2 regions of the Bacillus sp. ISL-47 genome follow, and region 1 is predicted to be linked to the other one. Evidence: a T-box and tRNA genes for the amino acid it is inferred to sense, from the RefSeq annotation. Region 1 holds a T-box; the other holds one or more tRNA genes.
What was found. A T-box is a leader RNA that pairs with one kind of tRNA and senses whether it is charged. The one in region 1 lies ahead of glyQ (glycine--tRNA ligase subunit alpha), so its partner is inferred to be a tRNA-Gly.

Region 1 (10,983 bases):
TCTACTGCTTTGATTAATCCCATGTTGCCTTCCTGGATCAGGTCAAGGAAAAGCATTCCACGGCCTACATATCTTTTAGCGATACTAACAACCAGCCGAAGGTTAGCTTCTGCCAATCGTCTTTTCGCTTCTTCATCGCCTTCCTCGATTCTCTTGGCAAGCGATATTTCTTCCTCTGCTGAGAGTAAATCTACGCGTCCGATTTCCTTTAGATACATTCGGACCGGATCATTGATTTTAACTCCTGGAGGCACGCTTAAATCATTCAGGTCGAATTCCTCTTCACCTTTGGCAAGTTCCTGCACATTTGGATCGGCATCCTCGTTATCGCCTACCAATTCAACACCCTGATCGCCAAGGAACTCATAAAATTCATCCATCTGATGGGAATCGACCTCAAACTGAGACATTCTTTCCGCTATATCATCGTAGGCAAGGACACCTGTCTTTTTTCCTATTTCAACTAATTGGTCTTTTACTTGTTCAAGGGTCAACTCTGTATCAACCTCTTTTGAACGGGCCGATTTTTCAGCCATATGTCCCCCTCCTTCCAAAAATCACAGACATTCGTCATCCACCAAGCACTTGGGAAATTTTTATAGGAGACGTTTATCCCAAGTGACTTGTGCCAGGCGCTATTTCACGGCCTGTTTCAATATACCATCTATAGTGACTTGCGCAACTGAATAATTTCCATTGCGATTAATGCTGCTTTTGCATAATCCTTTTGTCGCTCTGCTTCTTTTTCTTCATTAAGTTTTTCCTTTATTTTTAACATCTTTTGATAATTCAACACCTGTTTAATATAATCAGTTAATTCCTGTTCGCTTATTTCATCATTTATGGACATCATTTCGATATCCACCACGATTCGTTTAAGCTTTTCATCGTTTATAAAATTTATAAATGCACTTGGATCAGGTGAATGGCCATTTTCGTAGAAGCCCAAAAGATAGGTAATGATGGCTTGGTGCTCATCGATGTTAAAAGTATTTCCCTGAAGCATATCCTGAACTTTAAATGCTGCGTCACTATCCCGAAGCATGTGGGCGATCAATCTTCTTTCCGCTGTATGGTATGCGGGCTTAAGGTTATCTGCCCTTTTCGGCACTTGAAGCCTTTTCTGAGGCTCGAAAGCCCTCTTGCCCTGCTGGTTCTTACGCTTCTCAGCGTAAAAAACCTGTTTTTGCTGCTCTTTCAAAGCTTCAAGGGAAAGTGAAAATTCACTTGCAAGCTGGCGTAAGTAATGGTCTCTTTCCACCGCTTTATCCAGCTGGCTGATTTCCTTTAATACTTCTTCGATATAAAGAAGGCGATCTCCTTCATTCTGAAGCCTTTTGCCCCTGCGCAGGTAAAGCAGCTTGAAAGCCATGAACGTTACGCTTGAGTCAATGACCTCATTGCGGAACTTTTCTTCGCCATACTCATTAATATAATCATCAGGATCATATCCATCTGGCATTAAAGCGACTCTTACATGGCAGCCCGCCTCGGTCAGCATATTTGCTGCTCTATAAGCTGCTTCTATCCCTGCATTGTCGGAATCGTAACAGATCGTGATTGATTGAACATTTCTTCTTAAGGAAGCAACATGCTCCTCAGTTAAAGATGTACCCATCGTACCGACACCATTTCCCACACCAGCGCGATCAGCGGCGATTACATCAGCAAACCCTTCAAAAAGAACGGCTCTTTGCAATTTTTTTATCTGAGGCCTCGCCAAATGAAAATTATATAAAGTTTTACTTTTATTAAAGATTGCTGTTTCAGGGCTATTTAAATATTTGGGCTCATCGTCCCCAAGTGATCTTCCTGAAAAAGCAATCGTATTTCCGCTGCGGTCAAAAATCGGGAACATGATTCTATCTCTGAAGCGGTCAAAATAGTTCCCGTCTTTTTCCCTTTTGATAATCAGTCCGGCTCTTTCCATAACATCTGCAGGGAATTTTCTTTTTGTCAAAAACTTAAACACAAAATCCCATGACTTCAATGAATAGCCAATTTGGAACTTTTCTATTGACTCCATTGAAAAGCCTCTGTTTAGCAGATATTCCAGAGCATGCTGACCATCTTTTGTATTTACGAGCAGATGGTGATAGAATTTACGTAGAAGCTCATGAGCTTCCATCATCTGCTGTAAATCAACAGGCACTGATTTTGCTGACGCTACTGATGAAGCATCAATCTCGAGCTTGATATTTCCTTTCTCAGCGAGTTTTAATGCAGCTTCCTGAAAGGAATAGCCTTCTAAATCCATCAAAAATGAAAAGGCATTGCCACCCGCTCCACACCCAAAGCAATGATAGATTTGCTTTTCAGGTGAGACAGAAAAGGAAGGGGTATTCTCGCCATGAAAAGGGCAAAGACCAAAGTAGTTACGCCCTTGCTTGTTTAATTGAATATAGTCGCCAATGACATCAACAATATCTACAGCTTGCCGAATTTCATTAACTTTTTCCTCGGCGATCCGCTCTGCCATGAGAACAACTCCATTACTTACTGAGGTATTCTATAAAATGTTACCGAATCCCTTCAAAATTCGACAAAATGTTTGTCAGCTGTTCCACAAACCTGGACCGGTCCTCCCGACTATACGGTTTGGGGCCTTTCCCGTATACTCCTTTTCTGCGTGCTTTCGCTGACAAATATCTCATATCAAGCGCAGTGCGAATTTCATTTTCTTCAAATAAAATTCCCTTGGGTGAAAGGACATAAACTCCTTTTAACAAAAGAGTTGACGCCAGTCCAATATCCTGTGTAACAACCACATCTCCTGAATTGACATTATTCATGATGAATAAATCAGCTGCTTCCTTGCTGGAATCAACAAACTTCCAAACTGCCCCGTTAAGATCATTTTTCATGTGAGCAAAAGAAGCAACAAAGACTGCGTCCACGGAAAAGGAATTAGCAATTTCGACAATTTCTTCTTTTACAGGACAGGAATCAGCATCCACCATAACGATTGGTTTGCCTAATGTTCTAATAATTCTACATCACTCCGCATATTCCTTCTTTCCAAGAATAACTTTTGTATAGAGATATATGTCGAATTTTTTCTTGGACGAAACCTTGACATGCCACAATAAATAGTTTATTCGTTCGGAATGAACTCTAAACCTATTCGGGTACATTTTTATCACAATTTTTTATTATAGTACATTAAAGTCTATTTTGCCATTATTTTATCTCTATAATCACAAACTTAAATTTGCAATTTTTTCACTTGGCCAGTGGAGGTTTACCAACCTGCATTTTCTTTACCCTGTCGCTGGCTAACGCAGGTATAAATGTCCGATTTAATAAGTATTCAGCATTTGCTCGAAAGATTCCTGATTTTAGACAAAAGAAAAGGCACATAAAAAAATTATGTGCTAGCTTATTGGAAAGCTTTTACGGTATTGATTTAAAATCATATTTGCCGTCTCTTCAACCGCTTTATTGGTAACATCAATAACCGGGCATTTGATTTTGGATACAATTTTTTCAAAATAAGAAATTTCTTCTTTAATTCTCTCTATATTTGCATAGCTTGCACTATCACTTAATCCCAAAGATATCAAACGTTCTCTGCGGATATAATTTAATTTTTCAGGACTGATTTTTAGGCCGTAGCATTTTTCAGGCGGTACAAGAAACAGCTCTTCAGGAGGATCCACTTCCGGCACAAGAGGGACATTTGCAACCTTCAGCCTTTTATGCGCAAGATATTGTGAAAGTGGCGTTTTGGAAGTTCTCGAAACCCCAATTAGGACAATATCCGCTTTTAAGATTCCTCTGGGATCGCGACCATCATCATATTTAACCGCAAACTCGATGGCTTCGATCTTTTTAAAGTAATCCTCATCAAGCTTTCTGACCAAGCCCGGTTCAAAAAGCGGCGTTACACCGCAAGCTTTTTGGATTTGATCCATTAAAGGACCCACGATATCAAATACATAAATCCCTTCTTCTGCTGCTCTTTGGTTAATATATTTTCTCATATCAGGTTTAACCATCGTATAAGCTATCATCCCATTATCCAGCTTAGCAAGAGAAATGACTTCATCAATATGTACCTTTTCTTCAACATACGGAAACCGCTTGATAGTTATATCACTGCCATTAAACTGGCTCGTGGCAGCCTTTGTAACAAGTTCGGCTGTTTCCCCAACTGAGTCAGAAACGACGTAGATGATCGGCATTTTTCCCATTCTTCAACACCATCTCCTTCTAACAATTAATCTATTTCTCCCCCGCAAGGGCCAAGAATGCTTTTGTTAAATTGGTTTTTGTTATTCTGCCGTTAACTTCAAATCCCTTATCAGACTTCTTTACTACCGGCAGTGCATCAATTTGCTTTTCGATCAGCTTTTTAGCTACCTCTATAAGTAAATCATCTTTCTCGCACATCGTTATATTTGGCATTCTAGTCATAATAATGTTCACAGGAATCGAGTTCAGCTCCTGCTTGCCAATACTTGCACGAAGAAGATCCTTCCTGGATAAAACTCCAACAAGCAAAGAATCCTGGTCGACAACAAATAAAGTGCCTACGTCCTCCAGAAACATCGTAACAATTGCATCATATACTGAAACATTTTCATTGACCACAACCGGAATTGACTGATAATCCTTTACATACAGCTTTTGAAGGTTTTCCGTTAATAACTGGGCACCTGTTTTGCCCGTATAAAAATAGCCTACACGAGGACGCGCATCCAAATAGCCTGCCATTGTCAAAATGGCCAAATCCGGCCTTAAAGTCGCCCTGGTCAAGTTTAATTGTTCTGCTATGCTCTCTCCAGTGATTGGGCCATTTTCCTTCACGATTTCAATAATCTTTTCCTGCCTTTTATTTAATTCGATTTTCCTCACCACCTAACATGGGAAAGATCTGGTCTATTTTAAAGGGTATACATTGCCAGACCTTCTGAATTCAATATAAATAAGGTTATACTTTTATATAATTATTATATACTATTTGCCATAAATGAAAAGATGCGTTTCACACATATTCAGTTATTGCCAGCACACTGTGTCAAAAATATGAAAGAGCCCGTCACAGGATATAACAGGCTCTTCCTTTACCTGGCAGCAGCATCCTGCTGCCATTCCTTATTTAAATTTAATCCTATTCCATCATGAAAGGCAAAATTTTAGCTCGTTATTTAACAATAATTTCATTCATATTGGCAAACTGCATAATTAATTCGGCTAAAAGTGTCATTTGATTCAGTCTGTTTGTCCTGATTGCCCCGTTGTCGGCCATAACCATTGTATGTTCGAAGTATTGGTCAATCTCAGGCTTCATGCTTATAAGCAAGTTAAAAGCTTCTTCCTCTGAAACCTCTTTACGCAATTCTTCACTCACTGATAGATATTTATTAAAAAGAGCTTTTTCAAACTCATTCTCAAACCAGCTGCTATCGACTTCGCCCTTTTCTTTGGATTTTGAAGAAATATTAATAACACGGCTAAGCGCTTCTATGCTTTCTTTAAAGCCTTCAGAATCCTTTTTGGACTCAAGGACTTCAGCTCTTTCTACAATGGATGGCACCGAGCCGATTTCTCCTCCTAAAACAGCGTCAATTAAGTCATATCGAATTGCTTTTTCCTGTAGCATATATTTGACTCTTAGCTTAAAGAATGAAACCAATTCCTGAAAAAGTTCCTCTTTTGTCTTCTTGCCAATCTTCGCATTAAGGACTGCTTCCAGTGATAAATCAATTAGGTTTTCAAGCTTAACATTCCAATTCTTTGCCAGTAATGTTTGGATGATCCCTGACGCCTGTCTTCTTAGGGCATAAGGATCCTGCGAACCGCTTGGAATTATGCCAATTGCAAAAGAAGAGACGATTGTGTCCATTTTTTCTGCAATGGCCAGTACAGCCCCAGGATTGCCTGAAGGCGTTTTATCTTCTGCATTCCGCGGCATATAATGCTCATTGATGGCATGCGCCACTGCTTCTTTTTCGCCTTTTTGGAGAGCATATTTTTCTCCCATGAATCCCTGTAGCTCTGGAAACTCATAAACCATATGGGAAACAAGGTCGAATTTGCTTATTTCAGCAGCACGGTCTGCCACTGCTATTTCCTCTTCACTGAAACCGAGTTCATCACTTAATTTATTTGCCAATTGGCGCACGCGAGCGACTTTTTCCGCGAGCGTTCCGATTTCTTCATGGTATACAATGCTTTTCAGCTTTTCCAATGAAACATTAATATCCGTTTTCTGGTCTTCTTTATAGAAGAATGCAGCATCAGCAAGCCTTGCTCTTAGAACTTTTTCATTTCCTTTAGCCACTTTCTCCAGGTGCTCATGTCCCCCATTTCTAACTGTCACGAAATAAGGAAGCAGCTTTTCATCTTTTGATTTCACCGGAAAATAACGCTGATGTTCTTTCATGGATGTTATCAGAACTTCTTCGGGAAGTTCAAGAAATTCCTCTTCGAATTGGCCATATAAAGCAGTAGGGTATTCAACAAGATTATTTACTTCCTCTAATAAATCCTCGTCTACAGGTATAACCCATCCGTTTTCTTCTTCGATCTTTTCCAGCTGTGATTGAATGGCATTTTTTCTTTCCTGCGGGTTCGTAATCACATATTGTGCCAGCAAAGCTTTTTCATAATCAGCCGGACTGCTGAGCTCAATTTCTTCACCCAGGAATCGGTGTCCTCTTGTCCAATTCGATGTTTGAACATTCGTAATGGCAAAAGGAATGACTTCGTTTCCGAATAAGGCCACTAGCCATTTAATAGGCCTTACAAAACGCAGCTCCTGGTCTGCCCATTTCATATTCTTTGGAAATGTTAATGAGGTAATAAGCTGCTGCAGTTCTGGCAGAAGGGCAGCTGTTTCCTGTCCCTTAATAAATTTGTTGACATGAGCATATTCAACCCCATTAATTTCTTTAAAGAAGATGTCCTCTACAGAGGCACCCTGTCCGCGGCTGAATCCGATTGCAGCTTTTGACCATTCGCCATCTTCGTTTAATGCAATTTTTTTGGCAGGCCCTTTTGCTTCTTCATTTATGTCTTCCTGTGCAGTACTTACGCCAGTTAAAAGAACAGCCAAACGGCGAGGAGATGAATAGGCTTTTATCTCTTCATATGAAATCTTCTTCTCTTTAAGCCAGGAGCTTACTTTGTCTGAAAGCTGGTTCATTGAATTAGTCACAAATCTGGCCGGCATTTCTTCCAGGCCAATTTCCAATAGCAGATCTTTTTTATTCATGGGTTCCTTCCTCCTTTGCATTTAAAATTGGGAAACCAAGCTTCTCTCGCTCTTCATAGAAGGTTTTGGCAACTTTCCTGGCAAGGTTTCTGCAGCGGGCTATATAACCCGTTCTTTCTGTAACAGATATAGCTCCTCTGGCATCGAGCAGGTTAAAAGTGTGCGAACATTTTAAAACATAATCATATGCTGGATGGACAAGACCTTCATCCATTTGCCTGTGCGCTTCTTTTTCATAGATATTGAACAAATTGAAAAGCATATCAGGATCTGAAGTTTCAAACGTATATTTTGAATGCTCAAACTCGGGCTGCAGGAATATATCTCTTACCGTAAAGCCATCTGTCCATTCAAGGTCAAACACATTTTCTTTATCCTGGATGTATGATGCAAGCCTTTCAATTCCATATGTAATTTCAACAGAAACCGGCTTGCACTCTAATCCGCCCACCTGCTGGAAATAAGTGAATTGTGTAATTTCCATTCCATCAAGCCACACTTCCCATCCTAAGCCAGCACAGCCAAGGGATGGATTTTCCCAGTTATCTTCCACAAAGCGGATATCATGTTCCAGCGGATTAATACCTAATGCTTTTAATGAATCCAGGTATAACTCCTGGATGTTATCCGGAGAAGGCTTCATAATCACTTGAAATTGGTGATGCTGATAAAGCCTATTTGGATTCTCACCATAACGTCCATCAGCAGGGCGGCGTGAAGGCTCTACATAAGCCACATTCCATGGCTCTGGTCCGATTGCTCTTAAAAACGTATAGGGGCTCATCGTACCTGCGCCTTTTTCCACATCATACGCCTGCATTAGGATACAGCCCTGGGCTGACCAATGTTTTTGGAGTGTTAATATCATGTTTTGAATATTCATAAGACACCTCTTCTTTTTTCCCTGATTTTAGTATTAAAACATTTGGCTATATTAACCTTGTCTGTTGATTCCCGCTCCCGGTTGTTAAAATCCACGATAAGCTTTAATAGAGCTAAACATAAAAAAACTCCCGTCTCTATGCTCAAGGCATAGGGACGAGAGTTTACCCGCGGTTCCACCCTATTTGCTGCAGCCTTTGCCGCAGCCTCTTTTATATCAAAAGACAATATTGCTCTGGAGCGCCCTTCCTCAACCTTCCATGCCTGGCTTCCACCGCCCCAGGTTCGCTTTTATAGAATGAGTTAAGTACTCTTCTCCTTCACTGCAATTATTTAATTAATTTGAATCATAGCGGAAACCTTATTGATTGTCAATATTCAAGCAACCTAAACCTAAGGTTCGTTTAAATTACATAAGATCATCAAACTTGGCCATCTGGTTTAGAAACTTTTTTGTTTTTAAGTTTAGGCCCGAGTATTCTTCGTAATAAGCTGAAATGATTTTTTTCAATTCCGCTTTTGTTTCCGGCTTGACAGAGATATTTCCAAGCCTGGACAAATCAAAAAAGTAAAACAGGCGCAGCAGCTTGATTGTCCCCTGTGAAACCTTGTAATGATACGGGTCTTTTTCAAGGCAACGGTGGCAAATTAGGCCGTTTTCCCGGATAGAAAATGAAAAATGCCCGTCAGTGCTTCCACAGACAGAACATTGATCAAGAACAGGATATAATCCCAAAGTATTCAGCATCTTCATTTCATAAATGTTTGCAATGATTTCCGGGTCATAGCCTTCATTTATATAATTCAGGGACTGGTAAAGCAATTCAAATAAAAATGGATTTGGTTTTTTGTCCTCTGTGCTTTTATCGGTTAAATCCACAATATAGCTTGCGTAAGCGGTCAGAAAAATATCTTCCTTGATGGAACGCATGGATGCAGCCATTTCTCCTTGTTGGAGAGTCCCTAATCCGCTTCCTCTTTGCACTAAAAAGTATCCGTATGTAAAAAGCTGGGTGACAGCAGCTAGGCGGCTGTTCGGCTTTTTCGCACCGCGTGCCATCACACCAACCTTTCCCCACTCACGGGTGTATAGGGTGACTATTTTATTTGTTTCGCTATAATTAGTAGTTCTTATGACGATGCCTTCACATTTATCAAGCACCTTTGACACCATCCCTGTCTTTCGACAAACCTATGAGATGGGAAAATCAGCTTCTGCTAGCTCTTCATCGTTATTTCCGGGTATATCTTGAGTTTCCTTTTCTAGCTCCTTGAAGAGAAGATATGTGTCAATATTACCTGTCTGGGAAAACACTTTCCAGGTAAAATCCATCATCGAAAACCCCACCTTTCCGTTATTCAACTAGCAATTTATTTATCCCAATACTTTATCTATATCATAGCCTGTCTTTGTAAAATCATGAGACGAAAATATTGTCAATCAGTATCATGCATATTAACCAAAAACTGTTAATACTTTAATTAGGGCTGGTAAATTAGTACTCATCCTCACGGAAACCAAAATCGCGGAGCTGGGACATTTTGTTTCTCCAATCTTTTTGAACCTTGACCCAAAGCTCAAGATAGACTTTTGATCCGAGCAGGTTTTCAATATCCACCCTTGCCCGTTTACCAACTTCCTTCAGCATTTTTCCCTGCTTTCCGATTACAATTCCTTTTTGCGAATCACGTTCTACGATAATGGTGGCCATCACATGAACGACATCCTTATCTTCACGGCGCTCCATCTTATCGATCATTACGGCTAGCGAGTGCGGAATTTCTTCTCTTGTAAGGTGCAGTACTTTTTCTCTGATCAGTTCGGAAACAATAAATCTTTCAGGGTGGTCAGTCACCTGGTCGGCAGGATAAAACTGCGGCCCCTCAGGAATATATTTCTTAATCTGTCCCAATAGTGTCTCAACATTATTTCCCTCAAGAGCAGATATGGGGATAATTTCACTGAATTCGTACTTCTCCTTGTATGAATCAATTAACTTCAGCAGTTCATCCGGATGTACCTGGTCAATTTTATTGATAACAAGGAAAATAGGAGTACGAACTGACTGAAATTTTTCAATGATAAATTCTTCACCGCGGCCGAAACCTTCCTGGGCATTAACCATAAACAGGATGACATCAACTTCCTTAAGCGTGTTTTGGGCAACTTTCATCATAAAGTCTCCCAGCTTGTGCTTTGGTTTATGGATTCCGGGTGTATCGATGAAGATAAATTGTGCATCATCTGTTGTCAGGACACCTTGGACTTTATTGCGTGTCGTTTGCGGCTTATCACTCATAATGGCAATTTTCTGTCCGATTACGCGATTTAAAAAGGTTGACTTTCCAACGTTTGGCCTGCCAATTATGGAAATAAACCCTGATTTGTGTCCTTTTGCTGTTGTCTCGTTATTCATGCAGATCCTCCGGTGAAAATGCTCCTGGCAATAATTCTTCTACTGTTAATTCACTTATATCCCCTTTTAAATTTGTTAAAACCACTTTCATATCTGGGGGGCATAACTCTGATATTACCTGCCTGCAAGCACCGCATGGAGGCACAGGACGATCTGTGTCAGCGACTACGGCAATGGCTGAAAAGTTTTTAACTCCATCTGAATATGCTTTGAACAGAGCAGTCCTTTCGGCACAGTTGCACATGCTGTAAGCTGCATTCTCAATATTGCAGCCATGGAAGACCTGCCCGTCTTCACTTAAAAGCGCCGCTCCTACTTTAAATTTTGAATAAGGTACATATGCTCTATCTCTTGCTATCTTTGCTTCTTCAATTAGTTGATCCATTTTCACGTTTATTTCTTCCTTTCAGGTAAGAAGGCTGAAGCCTCCCTTTTATTTTACACCATTTTGCCGCCATTTTCACC
Region 2 (10,983 bases), on a different contig from region 1:
TGCTGCATCTATTACAGCAACCATAAACTTCTCCGTGCTTTCGATTGATGGTATCACATCTTTGTTTTCCATCTGGCCTATTACCTCATGACGATGCAAATCTGCACAAAAAACAAAGAAATGTCCATTTTCAGCAACATAGCTTTGATTGTTGGCGAGTTCCGCCAGCTTTTCTTTCTTTTCTTTATCCGTAACCCCAATTATTGAATAGGCTTGTACAAAGCTTGATGTGGAAGCAGCCTGGGCAGACAGCACGATGGTTTCAATCTGTTCCCTAGTTAAAGGTTTGTCTTCAAAATGCCGGACTGAACGATGGTCCATAAGCAAATTGGTAACTTCATTCATTACTTCTCATCCTTTCCATTTGTCATTTTCATTTTACCCGGAAAAGAGAGTTTTCTCCAAAAGAAAAGGCCTGACAGAATCCAGGCCTCGGACAGCTCTAATTTAGATGTAAATATTCCTGCTGGCGCAGCGCTTCATAGATAAGAATGGCTGCTGTGTTTGATAAGTTAAGTGAACGGACATTGTCGTTCATCGGAATTCTTAATGCACGATCTTTATTGCTTTCAATAACATCCTTTGGAAGGCCAGTGGTCTCCTTGCCAAAAATAAAATAATAATCTTTGTCCACATTACTGTAATCAAATGTGGAATGCGGCTTGGTGCCGTACTTCGTTAAATAGAAGTATTCACCGCCTTCACTGCTTTTAAAGAAGTCATTAAGTGAATCATGATACATAATATTTACATACTGCCAATAATCCAATCCGGCACGCTTTAGCATTTTATCATCAGTGGAAAAGCCCAGCGGACGGATCAAATGCAATATTGTATCAGTTGCCGCACAAGTGCGGGCAATATTTCCTGTGTTAGCCGGAATTTCCGGCTGGTATAAAACTACATGCAATGCCAATTCCTTCACCTCTAAATTATACTCTACATGCTATTATATCACTTTGAATTCCTCTGACAAATTACCTGTCATCGGTGATAGAGAGAAATTTGTACTTTATGTTGGGTGTGTATGCAGTTGAGTCTTCATAAGCCCAATAACGCATCCTGCTGTTATAAGTATGAGCATTGACAAGGGGCATCCCTACTGCATCTTTTCCCGTTACAATGGTCGTATGGTCAAATCGTCCGTCTCCCTGAAAATCATAACAAATGACATCTCCCAATAAGAGCTGATCCGGACTGGAGACCTCTTTTGCCCTTAACCCAGCACTTGAACCCGGAAGATACAGTCTCATCGAATTGGCTACCGACCAGCTGAAGCTCCAGTTCTCGCTCCTCATCCACCACCCTTTTCCGCGGTTTGGATAACCCCTCATAGGACCGCCGCCTACATGCAGGCACTGTGAAATATAATTGGTGCAATCCACCTCGAATTTTTTATAAGCGGGATTATAGCTGTTCCACCATTTTTCTGCATATTGCACGGCTTTCATCCGGTCATATTTATATTCCAGCCTCTCCTCTTCCCCTTCATTCCCGCAGGTTAACTGTTCTTCTTCGATCCGGATATCTTCAAAAGGATTTATCTCCTGATCCTCGACTAAAACTCCTTTATAAAATTCAGCTATGCGCTCTTCAATTTCCTCTTCCATATAGAGCATGCCCTTATGTTTAATTAAGTATCTGAAGTGGACATTGTATTCAACCCGCTTAACTCCATCTTTCTCCTCGCCAACTCTGGTAACTTTCCCAGTGGCCTGGGCTTTAACAATTTCCCCTGAGCGGCCGGACAAAGATTCCTTCTTCTTTTCAATTTTAGGGCAAGTATGAATTGAATTCCTCGAATGGGAAACGCATTGCTGCACTCTTTTAACTAAAAGTTCCTGTAGCTGGTCTCTCACGCACCTCACTCCTCTCATACTCAATACATATGAAGGCGGTGAATGGACCTTGCTTAAATTTTTGCTTAAATAAACAGCATTTGACTAATAAAAGTGCTTTTCTATCTCTCTTTAGTAGTTTCTCTGCACATAGAACGATTTTGTCTGCACATAAATTTTTTTCTCTGCGTACAACTAAATTTCTCTGCGCATAGGTTTTCCAAGGTAAAAACATAAAAAAAAGAGGAGGTAGCCCCTCCTCATCATTGTTCGATATAGCTTAAGCCTTTTTCGATTTCTTCAAGAACTTCTTCATTTTTTTCCTGCTGTAAAGCTAGTTCCAAGGCAGAAAGAGATTCTTCACCGCCAATTTTCCCCAGAGCCCAGGCAGCCGTTCCCCTGATTACTGGCCGCGGATCGGATTTCATAACATTAATCAAGTCACCGATTGCTGTTTCATCTTTATAATGGGCCAAAGCAATAATTGCATTTCGCTGTATTGGCTTCTTCCCTCTCCAGGAGCCTGAAACAGGTCCGAACTTTTCCTTAAATTCACGGTTACTGATGAAAAGCAGCGGTCTTAAAAGTGGTTTGGCAACTTCCGAATCGGGCTCCATTTCTTCATGAAAATGAAAGTCCTTGCCTTTATTTTCAGGGCAAACCGTTTGGCAGGTATCACAGCCATAAAGCCTGTTCCCCAGCTTCTCTCTGTAAGGGTCTGGAAGAAAGCCCTTCGTTTGCGTTAAAAAAGCAATACACTTCTGTGCATCCAGCTGCCCGCCCTGGATTAAAGCTCCCGTCGGACACACCTCGACACATTTATTGCAGCTGCCGCATCTATCCTCCATTGGCTCGTCAGGTTCAAACGGAAGGTTCGTAATCATTTCTCCGAGGTACACATACGAACCAAATTCGGGTGTAATAATGGAACAGTTTTTCCCGCTCCAGCCAATGCCAGCTCGCTGCGCAACTGCTCTATCCACCAGCTCGCCTGTATCGACCATTGATTTGCAGATCGATTCAGGAATCCGTGCTTGAATAAATTCTTCAAGCTTTTGGAGGCGGTCTCTCAGTACATGGTGGTAGTCTTTGCCCCACGAAGCCCGGCAAAAGATCCCTCTTCTCTCACCCTTTTTGCTGACTACTCTTACTCTCATTTTTGAAGGATAGGCAAGTGCAATCGAGATGATCGACTTCGGCTTGTCTACCAAAAGCCCCGGATTGACTCTCTTCTCTATATCAGGCTCTTCAAATCCTGATTGATACTGAAGCTCCTGCTGGCGAATTAGCCTGTTTTTCATCTCACCGAAAGTGCTCGCCGATGTAAAACCAATTTTATCAATCCCGATTGTTTTACTATACTCAATTACTTCCTGTTTGAATTGTGCAAAGTCCATCTTAGAACCTCCCTTCTATGGAAATTTATATATTTGAAAGGTCATTGTTTATAGGAACATCGCTTATTATGATAAACTATTTTAAAGTAAATTTGGAGGTGGAAAGCTTGGAAATTACAATTTCTCCCGAGCTGTGCGGACTATTTCCGCATTTTAAAGTCGGTATTATTACATATACAAATATAGAAGTCGGACAGTCTCCGCAAATGGTAAAAGGTCGTCTCCAGCTGTTCCAGGAATCTATCTATTTTGATTTAGAGGATAAAAACGTCACGGATCTGGAGGGCATTAAAGAATGGAGACAGATTTTCAAGACAGCCGGAAAGGACCCTAACCGCTACCGGCATTCTGCAGAAGCACTGTACCGCAGAATTAAAAAGCAGAACTACCTGCAGCCGGTCAATAGCTCTATTGATATTAACAACTTCTTCTCATTGGAATATCAAATTCCGATTGGCGTTTATGATGCAGACAAGCTCACTGGTGATTTATCTATCAGGCTTGGCAAAGATAGCGAAGAATATAACGGTTTAAATGGGAGACCCAATTCACTGGCCAATTTAATTATTTGCGAAGATGCAGCGGGCCCATTCGGGAGCCCATTCGTCGACTCTGAAAGGACAGCAGTAACAGAACAAACAAAAAATGCTGTCCAAATCGTCTATTTGCGCCCTTCACTTGAAACCCGGCAAGCTGAGAAAATGGTTAAATCATTGATGAATATGTACACACAAGTCCATGGGGGCGATGGGAACTTTAAGGTAATCGGGTGCTAAAAGCACCCTTTTATTTCGACAAAATTCGGGTGGTACCTGGTACCGGTTAGTAGCCAAAAATGAAAAAACGCAATACCTCGTTCTTTTTGAACGAAACACTGCGTTGGCTATGTATGGAGCGGGTGAAGGGAATCGAACCCTCATCATCAGCTTGGAAGGCTGAGGTTTTACCACTAAACTACACCCGCGTATAAAATTAAATTACCTAAATACTAACTCTTTTCCCGTTCTTTCATGCCTCTTCCTCTTCAAGCTGATTCAGAGAAGACGGATGCGTCGAGGCAACTCGACGTTAATTCATGGATGCGTTGCTCGTGGCTGAGGTTTTACCACTAAACTACACCCGCATTATTAGGTAACTATTAAGCACTTTGTCGAATCAACTATTTAATTTTACTAAATTCAGCAGAAAGGGTCAACCCTATTCGAGAAATTTGTCGAAAAAACACCGGAGAGGTTTTTTAATTTCCTCCCCAGCCATCTAAAAATGTCTACACCCACCACATGGAAGCCGGCTGCTCTTCAATTAAGATCGATTGCAAATTCTTAACTGCCCGTGTAAATCCTTCTTCAATCGACATAAGCGGATCTTCATGTTCAATGCTTACAGCATAATCATAGCCAAAGGTCCGTAAAGCACTCATCATATCTGACCATTCCTGAAGGCTGTGTCCGCATCCTACTGACCGGAATGTCCACGCTCTTGTCTGCACATTGCCATATGGCTGCATATCCGTTAAGCCATACATATTTACATTTTCCCGGTCAATATAGGTGTCCTTTGCGTGGAAGTGGTGGATAGCATTTTCTTTCCCCAATATTTTTATGGCTGCAACAGGATCGATTCCCTGCCACCATAAGTGGCTAGGGTCCAGATTAGCCCCGATTGCCTCACAGGTTTCTTCCCTTAATTTCAAAAGCGTATAAGGTGTATGCACAAGAAAACCGCCGTGGAGCTCGAGCCCAATTTTAACATTATGCTCCTTGGCAAACCGGCCGGCTTTTTTCCAGTAAGGAATGAGCTTTTCTTCCCATTGCCATATTAATACCTCTCCATATTCATTCGGCCATGGTGCAACAGGCCAATTCGGATGCTTGGCATCTTCCCCATCACCTGCTGTTCCGGAAAAACAGTTTACAACCGGAACATTCATCAAGCTTGCCAGTTTGATGGTATCATATAACACTCTGTCTGATTCCTCTGCAAAAGCTTTATCAGGTGAAATAGGGTTGCCATGGCAGCTGAATGCGCTGATTTCCAGTCCTCTGGACGTAACTTTTTCCAAATAATCATGACGAAGGTCTTCACTTTTCAAAAGCTCCTGAAGATTGCAATGAGCATTTCCGGGATAAGCACCCGTTCCGATTTCAACTGTTTTCAGACCCGCGGCCTTCACATGATCAAGCATATCCTCAAAGTTTTTTTCTGCAAATAAAACTGTAAATACACCCAGCTTCACAAGTGTCCCCTCCTGCTTCTTAAAATTTTTCTCTTTTTCCACTGCTTTTATAGATTGCATCGATTATTCTTGTTGTCTGTAAAGCTTCTTCAGGTTTAACTGTAAACTCTTCCCTGCCCATACAGGCATTAATAAAATTCTGCGTTTGTGCCAGAGAGTAGTTTACCTCCCCAGGCAGCCATTCTGGGAGGGTGTTGAGGAGCATCCCATGCTTGGATTGATTCATCCTGAATGGAAACACATCGATTCCTCCGTGCTCTCCTGAAAGGCTGACACTTTCTTCATCCCTTTCAATATTGGCTGACCAGGAAGTTTCAAAAATCAGAGATGCACCATTTTTAAATTTTATGTAGGCTGTCACATGGTCATCAACATTAAAGGTTTTATGGTCAAAGCTGCCCCATAGATTGACCTGATCAGGCATTTTGCTTAACGTATTATAAGCTGACCCTATTACTTCCATTTCTCCTGGATTTCCCATTAGCCAAAGCGAAAGATCCAAAAGATGGCACCCATAATCAATTAAGCTTCCACCGCCCTGCAGTTCCTTGTTCGTAAAAACACCCCAGCCCGGTACCTTCCGTCTTCTCATCGCCCTTGCCCTCGCAACAAATGGCCGGCCTATTTCATTTGCAAGAATGAGTTTTTTTGCAGCCTGTGCTTCTTTCATAAATCGGTAATGATAAGCAATCGCCAGGACCTTTCCCGACATGTCCCTTGCTTCAACCATTTTTTTGCATTCTTCTGATGACATTGCCATCGGCTTTTCACACAGTACATGCTGTCCAGCTTCCAGTGCAGCAACTGTAATCTCAGAGTGAAACTTATTCGGGGTACAAATGACCACTGCATCTGTTTCACTAAACATGTCCTTATAATTTGTAAATGACTTTTCAATACCGAATTGGCTTGCAGCTCTTTTTGCTGTATCTTTATTCACATCGCATACAGCCGTAATGGTTATGCTGTCAGAGAATTTCAGAAAGACAGGAATGTGCCTGGATTGGGCAATCCCGCCAGCTCCGATGATCCCTATCCGCAATTTCCTCATAAGTGCACCTCAATTAATTTTGACGATTTGTTTGGTCTTGCTGGATTCCAGGGCAGCAAGAATAACTTCAAGCGACTTCATTCCTTCTGAACCTGAAATGGCAGGTTCTTGATCATTTACAATACAATCCACAAAATGATCGATGACGCCTGAACTCTTTTGTCCGCCTTCGTCATTTGTCTGGATTCCGCCAAGTTCATACTTTACAGTTTCACCGTTCGCATATTGCACAATAAGAGAATTTATTGGGTCATCTTCTAATCTTAAGATCGCTTTCTCTCCATAAATAATCGTTGAGTTGTCTTCCTTGGAAACATAGGACCAGCTTGCCGCCAAAGTGCCGATCACACCGCTTTCTGTTTTCAAAACACATGCAGCAGTGTCTTCTACATCAGCATTTTTCTTTGCACTTGTTTCCACAAAGGCTCCGACCTCAGCAAACTCTTCTCCAAGTACATAGCGAAGCAAATCCGTTTTATGAACGCCAAGGTCACCCATTGCGCCGATGAAAGCCTGATCCTTTTTGAAAAACCAGCTATCTTTGCCATCCGCACTCCATCCCTCAGGACCGCCATGGCCAAAAGCTGTTCGGAAGCTGAAGATTTTTCCGGCTTCGCCTCTTTCAATTAGTTCTTTTGCTTTTTTATGTGACAGTACGAACCGCTGGTTATGGGCAATCATTAGTTTTTTTTCATTTTTATGGGCTGCTTCAATCATTTCCAACGCCTCTTCCTTTGAGGTAGCCATTGGTTTTTCGCATAGAACATGTTTCCCTGCATTAAGTGCCGCAACTGAAATCGGAGCATGCAGATAATTCGGGGTACACACGCTGACAGCATCCACATCAGCATCAGCAAGCAATTCTTCATAGTCGGTGTACCCTTTTGCCTGGTATAATTCAGCAAACCCCTGTGCTCGTTCTTCTGCAATGTCACAAACCGCCGCAATGACTGTCCCGCTGTTTGCATGGTATTCAGGCATATGGCGATGCTTCGCAATACTTCCGCAGCCAATAATCCCTATTCTGATTTTTTCCATCTTATTTCTTCACTCCTTCATACTTCGCACTGATTTTCTCTAATGGTTTTGCGTTTCCATAAACAGGTGTCGGAAGACCGGCAGGCTTAGCCCACTGAACAGCATTTCTAATGACTTGCTGAATGTCCTTATGATAATAAGTTGGGTACGTTTCATGCCCTGGGCGGAAATAAAATATCTTTCCCTTACCCCTTTTATATGTACATCCGCTCCTGAAGACCTCTCCGCCTTCAAACCAGCTTACCATTACAAGTTCATCAGGAGCAGGAATATCAAAATGCTCCCCGTACATTTCTTCTCGTTCAAGCTCAATATATTCTCCCAATCCTGAAGCAATCGGGTGGCTCGGGTCTACAATCCAAATCCGTTCCTTTTCATCTGCCTCCCTCCACTTTAAATCACAAGAGGTTCCCATTAACGTTTTAAAGATTTTTGAGAAATGCCCTGAATGAAGAACAATCAGCCCCATTCCTTCAAGCACTCGTTGTTTCACCTTTTCAACGATGGAATCTTCCACTTCCCCATGGGCGAGATGGCCCCACCAAATCATTACGTCAGTTTTCTTTAAAACATCGTCAGTAATTCCATGCTCGGGCTCATCCAATATTGCAGTACTAACCATATATCCGTCATTTTTTAAAAAGCCGGCAATCGCACCGTGAATTCCATCCGGATACACAGCTCTTACCTTTTCATCCTTCTTCTCATGGCGGTTCTCATTCCAAACTAAAACGTTAACCATGGTTATTCCTCCTTCTGTTACTAAACAAGTGAGCTTCTATATTCATTCGGCGAAACTCCTGCTGTCTTTTTAAACACCTTGCTAAAATACTTTTCATCCTGATAGCCGACTTGAAAAGCAACCTCATAGATTTTAAGCTTTGTATTCTGCAATAAGTCTTTCGCCTTTTCCATGCGGATATTTGTTATAAAATCGGTGATGGTAGCCTGGTACTCCTGTTTAAACTTTCTTGAAATATACTCTCTGCTTAAATAAAAACGATCCGCAATTTCCTGAAGAGTAAAATCTTTGTTGTAGCTCTCCAGCAAAAATTCTTCTATTTGCTGCATGACATTCTTTTCTCCGTATTGCACCCCCTGAGGTATTCCCGGACAACTTTGCTGGTTCCATTCCGTAACAGCTCTCTCCAATGTTTCGTTTAAAACTTCTGGATCGATTGGCTTTAGGATGTAATCAAAGCTTTTATAGCAGATGGCGTTTCTCATATATTCAAAATCATCATATCCGCTGACTACAATGGTCTTGCTGGGAATTTCTGAAGAATGAATCCATTTTAAAAGACTGATTCCATCTCTTTTCGGCATTCTCATATCTGTAAAGATAATTTCCGGTCGATGCTCGCTAATGAGCTTCACGGCCTCATTTCCATCAACCGCTTCTATGATTGTTTTAATCCCAAAACGCTCCCACTCGGCTAAAAGCATTAACCCTTCACGAACATGCTTTTCATCATCCACGATAATCGCTTTCATCTTGACCACCTTCCATCCTTTTTGGAAGTTTAATAGAAACTAAAAGTCCACCTTGCTTGAGGTTCTTTATCTGAAGAAATGAACGATCGCCATAATACAGCTTTAAGCGGACATACACATTTTTCAAGCCAATATTCGTTTCCTCACCCTTTTGTCCTATCCGATCATTCATCAGGTTTCTGTGGATTTCATCAAGCCTGTTTTCTGAAACACCTATCCCATTATCTCTCACAAGAATATCAAGAAAAAACTCATCCTGCCTGCAGGCAATTTTTATCTCACCTGCTTTTTCCCGCGCATCAAAGCCATGCTTGAAGTAATTTTCAACTATTGGCTGCAGAATCATTTTAGGTACCGGAATCTTCATAGCCTCTTCATCAAGCTCAAAGGAGAATTGCAGCTGATCTCCAAACCGCTCTTTTTGGAGCAGCAGATAAGCTTTGGTATGCTCAATCTCTTTTAAAAGCGGTACCATATCTTCTTCCATATTCATGCTATATCTCATAATTTTAGATAGGTGAGTAACGGACGAATAAATCTGTGGAACCTGATTCTTTAAGGCAGCAGTGCCGATTGACTGCAGTGCGTTATATAAAAAGTGGGGATTCACCTGAGACTGCAAAACCTTTAGCTGATTCGTTTTATTTTCCAATTGCAATTTATACTCCCGGTTAATCAAATCATTAATTTTATCGATCATGCGTCTAAACCGGTCACCGAGATAACCAATCTCATCGTTCCCAATAGATTTAAAATGCACCTTCAGATTGCCTTTTTCTACCTGTTCAATATATTGAAGAAGTACTCTGATCGGAGAAGTTATTTTAAAAGAGATAAATAATGTAGCAAGAATGACGAGAAGAAGCCCAACGGCTCCAAACATAATATTGATTTTGGCTACACTAAAGGCACTTTCATATAAGGTTGTATACGGAACTCTCTTTACGAGGTACCAGCCGCCAGAATTTTTCGACAATTGATCGTAAACCATAACACCGTTGAATGAACCTTCTCTCCATTCAACTGTACCTTTTTCTTTGTCCGTCTTTATTACCCAATCAATCCATTTAGGCTTATTGGCTCCCCCCTCACTCTCATCATTGGAGCGGTATATCAATTCTCCTTCTTGTGATACAATATAAAATTCCTCATTTCCTTTTGTATAAAGGTTACGGCTAATATTATTGATTTGATCCGGTGAAAATTCCAGCGAAATGTAAGCCAGGACTTCATCTGATGGGATATTGGTCAGTGAACGGTGGAGAGTGATGACATTTTTAGGCTTTTTATCCTCCGGTTCCTTAATCTTATGAATAGGTTCAAGATACATATTGCTTGGGCTTTCTTTTGCCTTTACATAATACTCCTGATTAATGTTCGTCAGCTTTCTTGAAAAGATAACAGTGGAACGCTTGGAAGCAGTAATGAGCCGATCTTCCTTTGCTACAGCAATATTTACTCGTTTTATATTTTCTTCTGCATACAGAATGGTTGAAATCACATTCCTTGTTGCATCTACAGCCTGATAATTGTTTTCTTTCTGGGGATCTCTTATAAAATTAATAAAACCCGGATTATTATAAAGAGATAGCGTTAATCCGTTCAGTTCATTTATGTAGCTTTCAAGGTTCACCTTTCCCTGGTACAATAAATTGCTATTTTCCTTAATGGCCTGATTTTTCAGCGATTCTGTCGTATGGAAATACGTGATCACAATAGATGCCCCAAATGGCACAATTGTTGCAATCAGCAACAGAATAGTCAATTTATTTCTAATGCTCCCCTTAAACATTTACATCCCCCGCTGCTTTGTTGTCTTTACAATAGTATAAAGGGAACTGTATCAGACAGATATATTTTTTTAAGTAATAGATACAATAGAAAGCATATCTGCAGCAGACATGCTTTCTTTTTTTATTGGCTCTGTTA

Region 2: it encodes a tRNA-Gly, which carries the amino acid that the T-box ahead of glyQ (glycine--tRNA ligase subunit alpha) is inferred to sense. The anticodon was not compared.

Annotation. Positions count from the first base shown of each region.
Region 1 is NZ_JAGGQS010000060.1:5,525-16,507, forward strand. Features, by position in the region: gene rpoD (RNA polymerase sigma factor RpoD) at 1-536, opposite strand, end outside; gene dnaG (DNA primase) at 665-2,479, opposite strand; gene J7I93_RS20065 (YaiI/YqxD family protein) at 2,520-2,960, opposite strand; gene J7I93_RS20070 (pyruvate, water dikinase regulatory protein) at 3,375-4,193, opposite strand; gene ccpN (transcriptional regulator CcpN) at 4,225-4,857, opposite strand; gene glyS (glycine--tRNA ligase subunit beta) at 5,147-7,219, opposite strand; gene glyQ (glycine--tRNA ligase subunit alpha) at 7,212-8,102, opposite strand; T-box leader at 8,251-8,434, opposite strand; gene recO (DNA repair protein RecO) at 8,511-9,263, opposite strand; gene J7I93_RS20095 (YqzL family protein) at 9,294-9,437, opposite strand; gene era (GTPase Era) at 9,598-10,518, opposite strand; gene J7I93_RS20105 (cytidine deaminase) at 10,511-10,903, opposite strand.
Region 2 is NZ_JAGGQS010000067.1:5,950-16,932, reverse strand. Features, by position in the region: gene nfsA (oxygen-insensitive NADPH nitroreductase) at 1-345, opposite strand, end outside; gene trmL (tRNA (uridine(34)/cytosine(34)/5-carboxymethylaminomethyluridine(34)-2'-O)-methyltransferase TrmL) at 443-916, opposite strand; gene J7I93_RS21300 (amidase domain-containing protein) at 978-1,859, opposite strand; gene queG (tRNA epoxyqueuosine(34) reductase QueG) at 2,102-3,235, opposite strand; gene J7I93_RS21290 (B3/B4 domain-containing protein) at 3,343-4,011, shown strand; tRNA gene J7I93_RS21285 (tRNA-Gly) at 4,126-4,199, opposite strand; gene J7I93_RS21280 (sugar phosphate isomerase/epimerase family protein) at 4,503-5,471, opposite strand; gene J7I93_RS21275 (Gfo/Idh/MocA family protein) at 5,491-6,522, opposite strand; gene J7I93_RS21270 (Gfo/Idh/MocA family protein) at 6,532-7,560, opposite strand; gene J7I93_RS21265 (ThuA domain-containing protein) at 7,562-8,302, opposite strand; gene J7I93_RS21260 (response regulator transcription factor) at 8,323-9,054, opposite strand; gene J7I93_RS21255 (sensor histidine kinase) at 9,032-10,846, opposite strand.